DNA from 3 places in the Streptomyces sp. NPDC052016 genome. Region 1 is predicted to be linked to each of the others. Evidence: riboswitches for the same ligand, from Rfam matches in the RefSeq annotation. Region 1 holds a riboswitch; each other region holds the start of a gene.
The links. Region 1 has a riboswitch for thiamine pyrophosphate ahead of ACIHAR_RS11830 (thiamine ABC transporter substrate binding subunit). Riboswitches for the same ligand answer to the same signal wherever they lie in the genome.
Positions count from the first base shown of each region.

Region 1 (2,258 bases):
CGGGCAGGACCATGAGCCCGAGCCGCGCCGCGCTCCCCGTACGCCTCCCGGAGGTCTTCCGGGGGGCTACTTCAGGACGAGTGAGGTCCACGACTTGACCCACTGGTCGCGGTCCGCGGCGATCTTCGCCGGTTCCATGGTCTCGGGGTCCTCGGCAGGGGGCCCGTACTGGGTGAACTCGGCGGGCACGGCCGCGCCCTCGAGCACCGGGTAGACGAACATGTTGAGCGGCATGTCCTCCTGGAACTTCTTCGAGACCAGGAAGTCGATCAGCGCCTTGCCGCCCTCGCTGTTCTTCGCGTTGCTCAGCAGCCCGGCGAACTCGACCTGCCGGAAGCAGGTGCCGTCGGCGACACCGGTCGGGGCGGTGGCCGGCTTGGGGTCGCCGTAGATCACCTCGGCGGGCGGGGAGGAGGCGTAGGAGACGACGAGCGGCCGGTCGGCCCCGGCCTTCTTGCCGCCGGCCGAACCGGAGAACTCCTCGTTGTAGGCCTGCTCCCAGCCGCTGACCACCTTCACGCCGTTGGCCTTGAGCTTCTTCCAGTACCCCTCCCAGCCGTCGTCGCCGTACCGCGCGGCGGTGCCGAGCAGGAAGCCGAGGCCGGGCGAGGAGGTGGAGGCGTTCTCGGTGACGAGGAGGTTCTTGTAGGCGGGCTTGACCAGGTCGTCGAAGGTGGCGGGCGGGGCCAGCTTGCGGTCGGCGAAGTACTTCTTGTCGTAGTTGACGCAGATGTCGCCGTAGTCGACGGGGGTGACCCGGTGCTCGTCCGCGTCGAGCTGGTACCGGCTGTCGACCTGGTCGAGCCCCTTGGCCTCGTACGACTGGAAGAGATCGTTGTCGAGCGCGCGGGACAGCAGCGTGTTGTCGACGCCGAAGAAGACGTCGCCCTGCGGGTTGTCCTTGGTGAGGACGGCCTTGTTGACGGCCTGTCCGGCGTCGCCGTCCTTGAGGACCTTCACCTTGTAGCCGGACTGCTTCTCGAAGTCCGCGAGGACGTTCTCGGAGACGGCCCACGAGTCGTGGCTGACGAGGGTGACGGTCCTGGAGCCGCCGCCGGACGCGGTGTCGTCGGACGACGACGAACCGCACGCGGACAGCGTGACGAGACCGAGGCCGACGGCCGCGGCCACGAACGTCCTGGTGTGCACTGGATTCCTCCTGGGGTTGACCAGGAAGAGACGCGGCCCTGCCCGGGGCCCGCGGAGGTTCCGCCGGCCCCGGGCAGGGCGCAACAGCTCGAGTGATGACCGAACTTCCTACCCAGAATGACCTGGGCGAGGTTCAGAGGGTCTGCGGCCGGTTGCCGCACTCTCAGCGCTGTGGCGCTCCCCTGTCGGAATATGAAGGTATGAAGTTGTCCGGGATCAGACTACCGCTCGGTGGCGGCGAGCTGACCACACGCCCCGTCGATCTCCTGGCCGCGGGTGTCCCGGACGGTGACGGGCACCCCGTGCGCCGCGATCGCCTCGACGAACGCCTTCTCGTCCTCGGGCCGTGAGGCGGTCCACTTCGAGCCGGGGGTCGGATTGAGCGGGATGAGGTTGACGTGCACCGGCCGCCCCTTGAGGAGCCGCCCGAGGCGGTCACCACGCCAGGCCTGGTCGTTGATGTCCCGGATCAGGGCGTACTCGATGGACAGCCGCCGCCCGGACTTCTCGGCGTACTCGAACCCGGCGTCCAGCACCTCGCGCACCTTCCACCGCGTGTTCACGGGCACGAGGGTGTCACGCAGCTCGTCGTCCGGGGCGTGCAGCGAGATGGCGAGCCGGCACTTGAAGCCCTCGTCGGAGAACCGGTGGATGGCCGGGACCAGCCCGACGGTCGAGACGGTGATCCCGCGCTGCGAGAGCCCGAGCCCGTCCGGCGTGGGGTCGGTGAGGGCGCGGATGGCCCCGACGACCCGCTTGTAGTTGGCGAGGGGCTCGCCCATCCCCATGAAGACGATGTTGGACAGCCGGGCCGGCCCGCCCGGGACCTCCCCGTCCCGCAGCGCCCGCATCCCGTCCACGATCTGGTGCACGATCTCGGCGGTGGACAGGTTCCGGTCCAGTCCCGCCTGCCCGGTCGCGCAGAACGGGCAGTTCATGCCGCACCCGGCCTGCGAGCTGATGCACATGGTGACCCGGTCCGGGTACCGCATCAGCACCGACTCGACGAGCGTGCCGTCGAACAGCCGCCACAGCGTCTTGCGGGTGGTGCCCTGGTCGGTCGACAGATGCCGGACGACGGTCATCAGGTCCGGCAGCAGCGCCTCGCG
Region 1 is NZ_JBIUBX010000007.1:233,948-236,205, reverse strand. It holds gene ACIHAR_RS11835 (ABC transporter permease) at 1-13, opposite strand, end outside; gene ACIHAR_RS11830 (thiamine ABC transporter substrate binding subunit) at 67-1,149, opposite strand; TPP riboswitch at 1,237-1,343, opposite strand; gene rlmN (23S rRNA (adenine(2503)-C(2))-methyltransferase RlmN) at 1,371-2,258, opposite strand, start outside.

Region 2 (2,258 bases), on a different contig from region 1:
TGTGTCCGTCTCCCGGGGCATGCCCGTGGCCGTGACCGCCGTCCTGACCCCCAACCGGCCCGCGCTCGCCACCACCACGGCCGTGTTCGGGGCCACCGGGCCCATGCCCGTAACCGCCGCCGCCCGGCTCCTGACCTCCGCCAGACCCGTGCACGCCACCGAACCCCGGGGAACTGTCTCGGTACCCGGGCCCCTGAGCATGCCCACTGCTGAAGTCGCGGACGTCACCAGGACCCTGACCAAGACCTTGACCAGGGCCAGGACCCTGAGCAGGACCAGCACTTCGACCAGAGCCAGGACCCCGGCCAGGACCAGCACTTGGATCAGAGCCAGGGCGGGGTGCAGGGCCCGGACCAGGACCGGAGCCACGGCTGTGGCCGGCACCGGGGCCGGGACCGTCGCCGTTTCCGGCACCCGTGCCGCGGGGCGGTTCGGGCGGTGGGTACGGGGGATGGTGTGTCGTGGTCACCGACCGATCATCGCAAGAACGAAGGGGGCCCTCTGTTCACCGCGCCCGAATTGCCGCTAGCGTGGGGGCAACCTTTGCACACGCGGGAGCTCGGAGCACCGGGCTGAGAGGGCGCTGACCTCCGTCTTCGCGATGTTTCACGTGGAACGTCACCGGCATCGAGTGATGTTTCACATGAAACGTCGGCAGACGGCAATCGCTGCGTCGACCGCTGAACCTGTTACCGGGTAATGCCGGCGTAGGGAGTAGGTCTCATGACCAACAAGGACGCACGCACGCCTGCCTCCACGCAGATCTCTGCCGAGATCTCCGCCAACGGGGAGGCCGGGAAGTCCGTCGGCTGGCACAAGGCGTACGTCGAGGGCCCCCGCCCCGACCTGCGGGTGCCGGTCCGTCAGGTGCACCTCACCAACGGGCAGTCGGTCACGCTGTACGACACATCCGGCCCGTACACCGATCCGCATGTCGAAACCGACGTCCGAAGGGGCCTGCCGCCGCTGCGGGAGAACTGGATCATCGCTCGCGGCGACACCGAGGAATACGCGGGCCGCCCGGTCCGCCCCGAGGACGACGGTATCAAGCACACCTCGCCCCGCGGTGGCCTGCGCAACCTCGACGCGGTCTTCCCGGGACGGCCGCGTGTGCCGCGCCGGAGCCGCGACGGCAAGGCCGTCACACAACTCGCGTACGCGCGCCGGGGCGAGATCACGCCCGAGATGGAGTACGTGGCGATCCGGGAAAACGTGTCGCCGGAGGTGGTCCGCGAGGAGATCGCGGCGGGCCGGGCGGTTCTGCCCGCGAACGTCAATCACCCGGAGATCGAGCCGATGATCATCGGCAAGCGTTTCCTGGTCAAGGTGAACGCCAACATCGGCAACTCCGCGGTCACCTCCTCCATCGAGGAGGAGGTCGAGAAGATGACCTGGGCGACCCGCTGGGGCGCCGACACGGTCATGGACTTGTCCACAGGCCGCAACATCCACACCACGCGCGAGTGGGTGCTGCGCAACTCCCCCGTTCCCATCGGCACGGTGCCGCTCTACCAGGCACTCGAGAAGGTCGACGGCAAGGCCGAGGAACTGACCTGGGAGATCTACAAGGACACCGTCATCGAGCAGGCCGAGCAGGGCGTGGACTACATGACGGTCCACGCGGGCGTCCGCCTGCCGTACGTCCCGCTGACGGCGAACCGCAAGACCGGCATCGTCTCCCGCGGCGGCTCGATCATGGCGGCCTGGTGTCTGGCCCACCACAAGGAATCGTTCCTCTACGAGAACTTCAAGGAGCTCTGCGAGATCCTCGCCGCCTACGACGTCACGTACTCGCTCGGTGACGGTCTCAGGCCGGGCTCGATCGCGGACGCCAACGACGAGGCGCAGTTCGCGGAGTTGAGGACGCTCGGGGAACTCAACCGGATCGCGAAGCGTTTCCATGTTCAGACCATGATCGAAGGCCCGGGCCACGTCCCGATGCACAAGATCAAGGAGAACATCGACCTTCAGCAGGAGATCTGCGATGAAGCTCCGTTCTATACGCTCGGCCCGCTGACCACGGACGTCGCGCCGGCGTACGACCACATCACCTCCGGCATCGGTGCCGCGATGATCGCCTGGTGGGGCACGGCCATGCTCTGCTACGTCACGCCCAAGGAGCACCTGGGCCTGCCCAATCGTGACGACGTCAAGACCGGCGTCATCACCTACAAGATCGCCGCCCACGCGGCCGACCTCGCCAAGGGGCACCCCGGCGCGCAGGAATGGGACGACGCGCTGTCCGACGCCCGGTTCGA
Region 2 is NZ_JBIUBX010000018.1:151,952-154,209, forward strand. It holds gene ACIHAR_RS23255 (YibE/F family protein) at 1-154, opposite strand, end outside; TPP riboswitch at 542-731, shown strand; gene thiC (phosphomethylpyrimidine synthase ThiC) at 724-2,258, shown strand, end outside.
Region 2: linked by a shared signal. The riboswitch ahead of thiC (phosphomethylpyrimidine synthase ThiC) and the one ahead of ACIHAR_RS11830 (thiamine ABC transporter substrate binding subunit) in region 1 are both predicted to bind thiamine pyrophosphate.

Region 3 (2,258 bases), on a different contig from region 1:
CGGTGGCGAACTCCGCGCCGATCCAGCCGGCGCCGACGACCACGATGTCGTGCTGCCGGGCGAGCACCGGCCGCAGCCGTTCGGCGTCGTCCAGGGTGCGCAGCAGGTGGACGCCGGGCACCCCTTCGGCGCCCGGCAGCCGGATCGGTTCGGCGCCGGTGGCCAGGACGAGGACGTCGTACGGGACGGGCCCCGTCTCGGTGTCCAGGACGTGGTCGGCGGGGCGCACGGCGAGCGCCTCGCTGCCCAGCCGCAGCTCGACGTCCAGGCTCTCGAAGTCGACGTCGAAGGCGGAGTCCTCCGCCTTGCCGAGCAGGACGGCCTTGGACAGCGGCGGCCGGTCGTAGGGCTGGTGGGGTTCGGCGCCGATGAGCGTCACCGTCCCGTCGAAGCCCTGTTCGCGCAGGGCGACCGCGGTCTGCACCCCGGCCATGCCCGCGCCGACGACGACCACCCGCCGCCGCGCCGGCCGGCCCTTCTCCCGCGTCTGCTCGCTCACCTGATCACCATAGACAACTGACGATCTGTCAGTCAGTGGTCGTGCTCCGTGACCTGTTCCACAATGCTGGTCCCGCTGCCCTGCTGCGACTCCCACTCCCACGTCTCGTCGAGCCGCACCCGGCCGTCGTCCAGTTCCACGACCGTCGACACGCAGTGTCCGGAGGACGTCGTCCCGTCGTGCTTGAGCTGGACGTACCGGAAGTCGAGCCGGTCGCCTTCCCGCGTACCCACCAGGTGCCCGCGTACGACGTCGCCGCCCGCGTAGTCGGCCCAGATCACACCGCCCCGCTCGTGGTAGGCGAAGCGGGTGCGGGTGCCGACCTGGCCGGGGGCCTGGTCGGCGACGGGGGCGAGGACGAGGCCGTCCAGCGAGCGGGGCATGAGGTGAGGCTCCCTTACAGAGGCTCGGATCCACGGGCTAGGGTGGCCAACGTAGAGCACTCGCGGGAGCCCGGACGCACCGGGCTGAGAGGGAGGCTGGCGGCCTCCGACCGTACGAACCTGATCCGGGTCATGCCGGCGAAGGGAGGGGCTGGACGCCCATGTCCTCACGTACGTCAGACGTCCTCGTGGTCGGGGGCGGCATCATCGGGCTGGTGACGGCGTGGCGGGCCGCGCAACGCGGAATCGCCACGGCGGTGGTGGACCCCGAACCGGGCGGCGGGGCCGCGCAGGTGGCCGCCGGGATGCTGGCCGCCGTCACCGAACTGCACTACGGCGAGCAGACCCTGCTCGGCCTGAACCTGGCCTCGGCCCGCCGCTACCCGGACTTCGCGGCGGAACTCACCGAGGCCACCGGCCAGGACCTCGGCTACCGACGCTCCGGCACACTCGCGGTCGCGCTGGACGCCGACGACCGCGCGCACCTGCGCGAACTGCACGTCCTGCAGCAGCGGTCGGGACTGGAGTCGCAGTGGCTGTCCGGGCGGGAGTGCCGGCGGCTGGAGCCGATGCTCGCGCCCGGGGTGCGCGGGGGGCTGCGGGTGGACGGCGACCACCAGATCGATCCGCGGCGGCTGGCGGGGGCGCTGGTGACCGCCTGCGAACGGGCGGGCGTGGTCTTCCACCGGACGTGGGCCGAGCGGCTGTCCGTGGTGGCCGGCCGGGCGGCGGGGGTCCTCACGCGCGCGGGTACGCCGCTGGCGGCGGGGCAGGTGGTGCTCGCGGCCGGCAGCCTCAGCGGGCGGCTCGCGGGCGTGCCGGACGAGGTGCTGCCGCCGGTACGGCCGGTGAAGGGCCAGGTGCTGCGGCTGACCGTGCCGCGGCGGTACGCCCCGTTCCTGACCCGGACGGTCCGGGCCGTGGTGCGCGGCAGCCACGTGTACCTGGTGCCGCGGGAGAACGGCGAGCTGGTCGTCGGCGCGACCAGCGAGGAACTGGGCTGGGACACGACGGTGACGGCGGGGGGCGTCTACGAGCTGCTGCGCGACGCGCACGAACTGGTCCCCGGCATCACCGAGCTGCCCCTGACGGAGACCCGCGCGGGCCTGCGTCCGGGGTCCCCGGACAACGCGCCGCTGCTCGGCCCGACCGAGCTGGACGGGCTGCTGCTGGCGACCGGGCACTACCGCAACGGCGTGCTGCTCACCCCCGTGACCGGCGACGTGATGGCACACGCCCTGGCCACCGGTGAACTCCCCGACGAGGCCCGTCCCTTCACGCCCCGGCGCTTCGCCGCCGCCGCACTCTCGGAGCAGCCCGCATGAACATCTCCGTCAACGGTGAGCGGCGGGAGGTCGCGGCCGGCACCACCCTCG
Region 3 is NZ_JBIUBX010000003.1:243,060-245,317, reverse strand. It holds gene ACIHAR_RS06085 (FAD-dependent oxidoreductase) at 1-499, opposite strand, end outside; gene ACIHAR_RS06080 (hypothetical protein) at 532-882, opposite strand; TPP riboswitch at 935-1,046, shown strand; gene thiO (glycine oxidase ThiO) at 1,044-2,207, shown strand; gene thiS (sulfur carrier protein ThiS) at 2,204-2,258, shown strand, end outside.
Region 3: linked by a shared signal. The riboswitch ahead of thiO (glycine oxidase ThiO) and the one ahead of ACIHAR_RS11830 (thiamine ABC transporter substrate binding subunit) in region 1 are both predicted to bind thiamine pyrophosphate.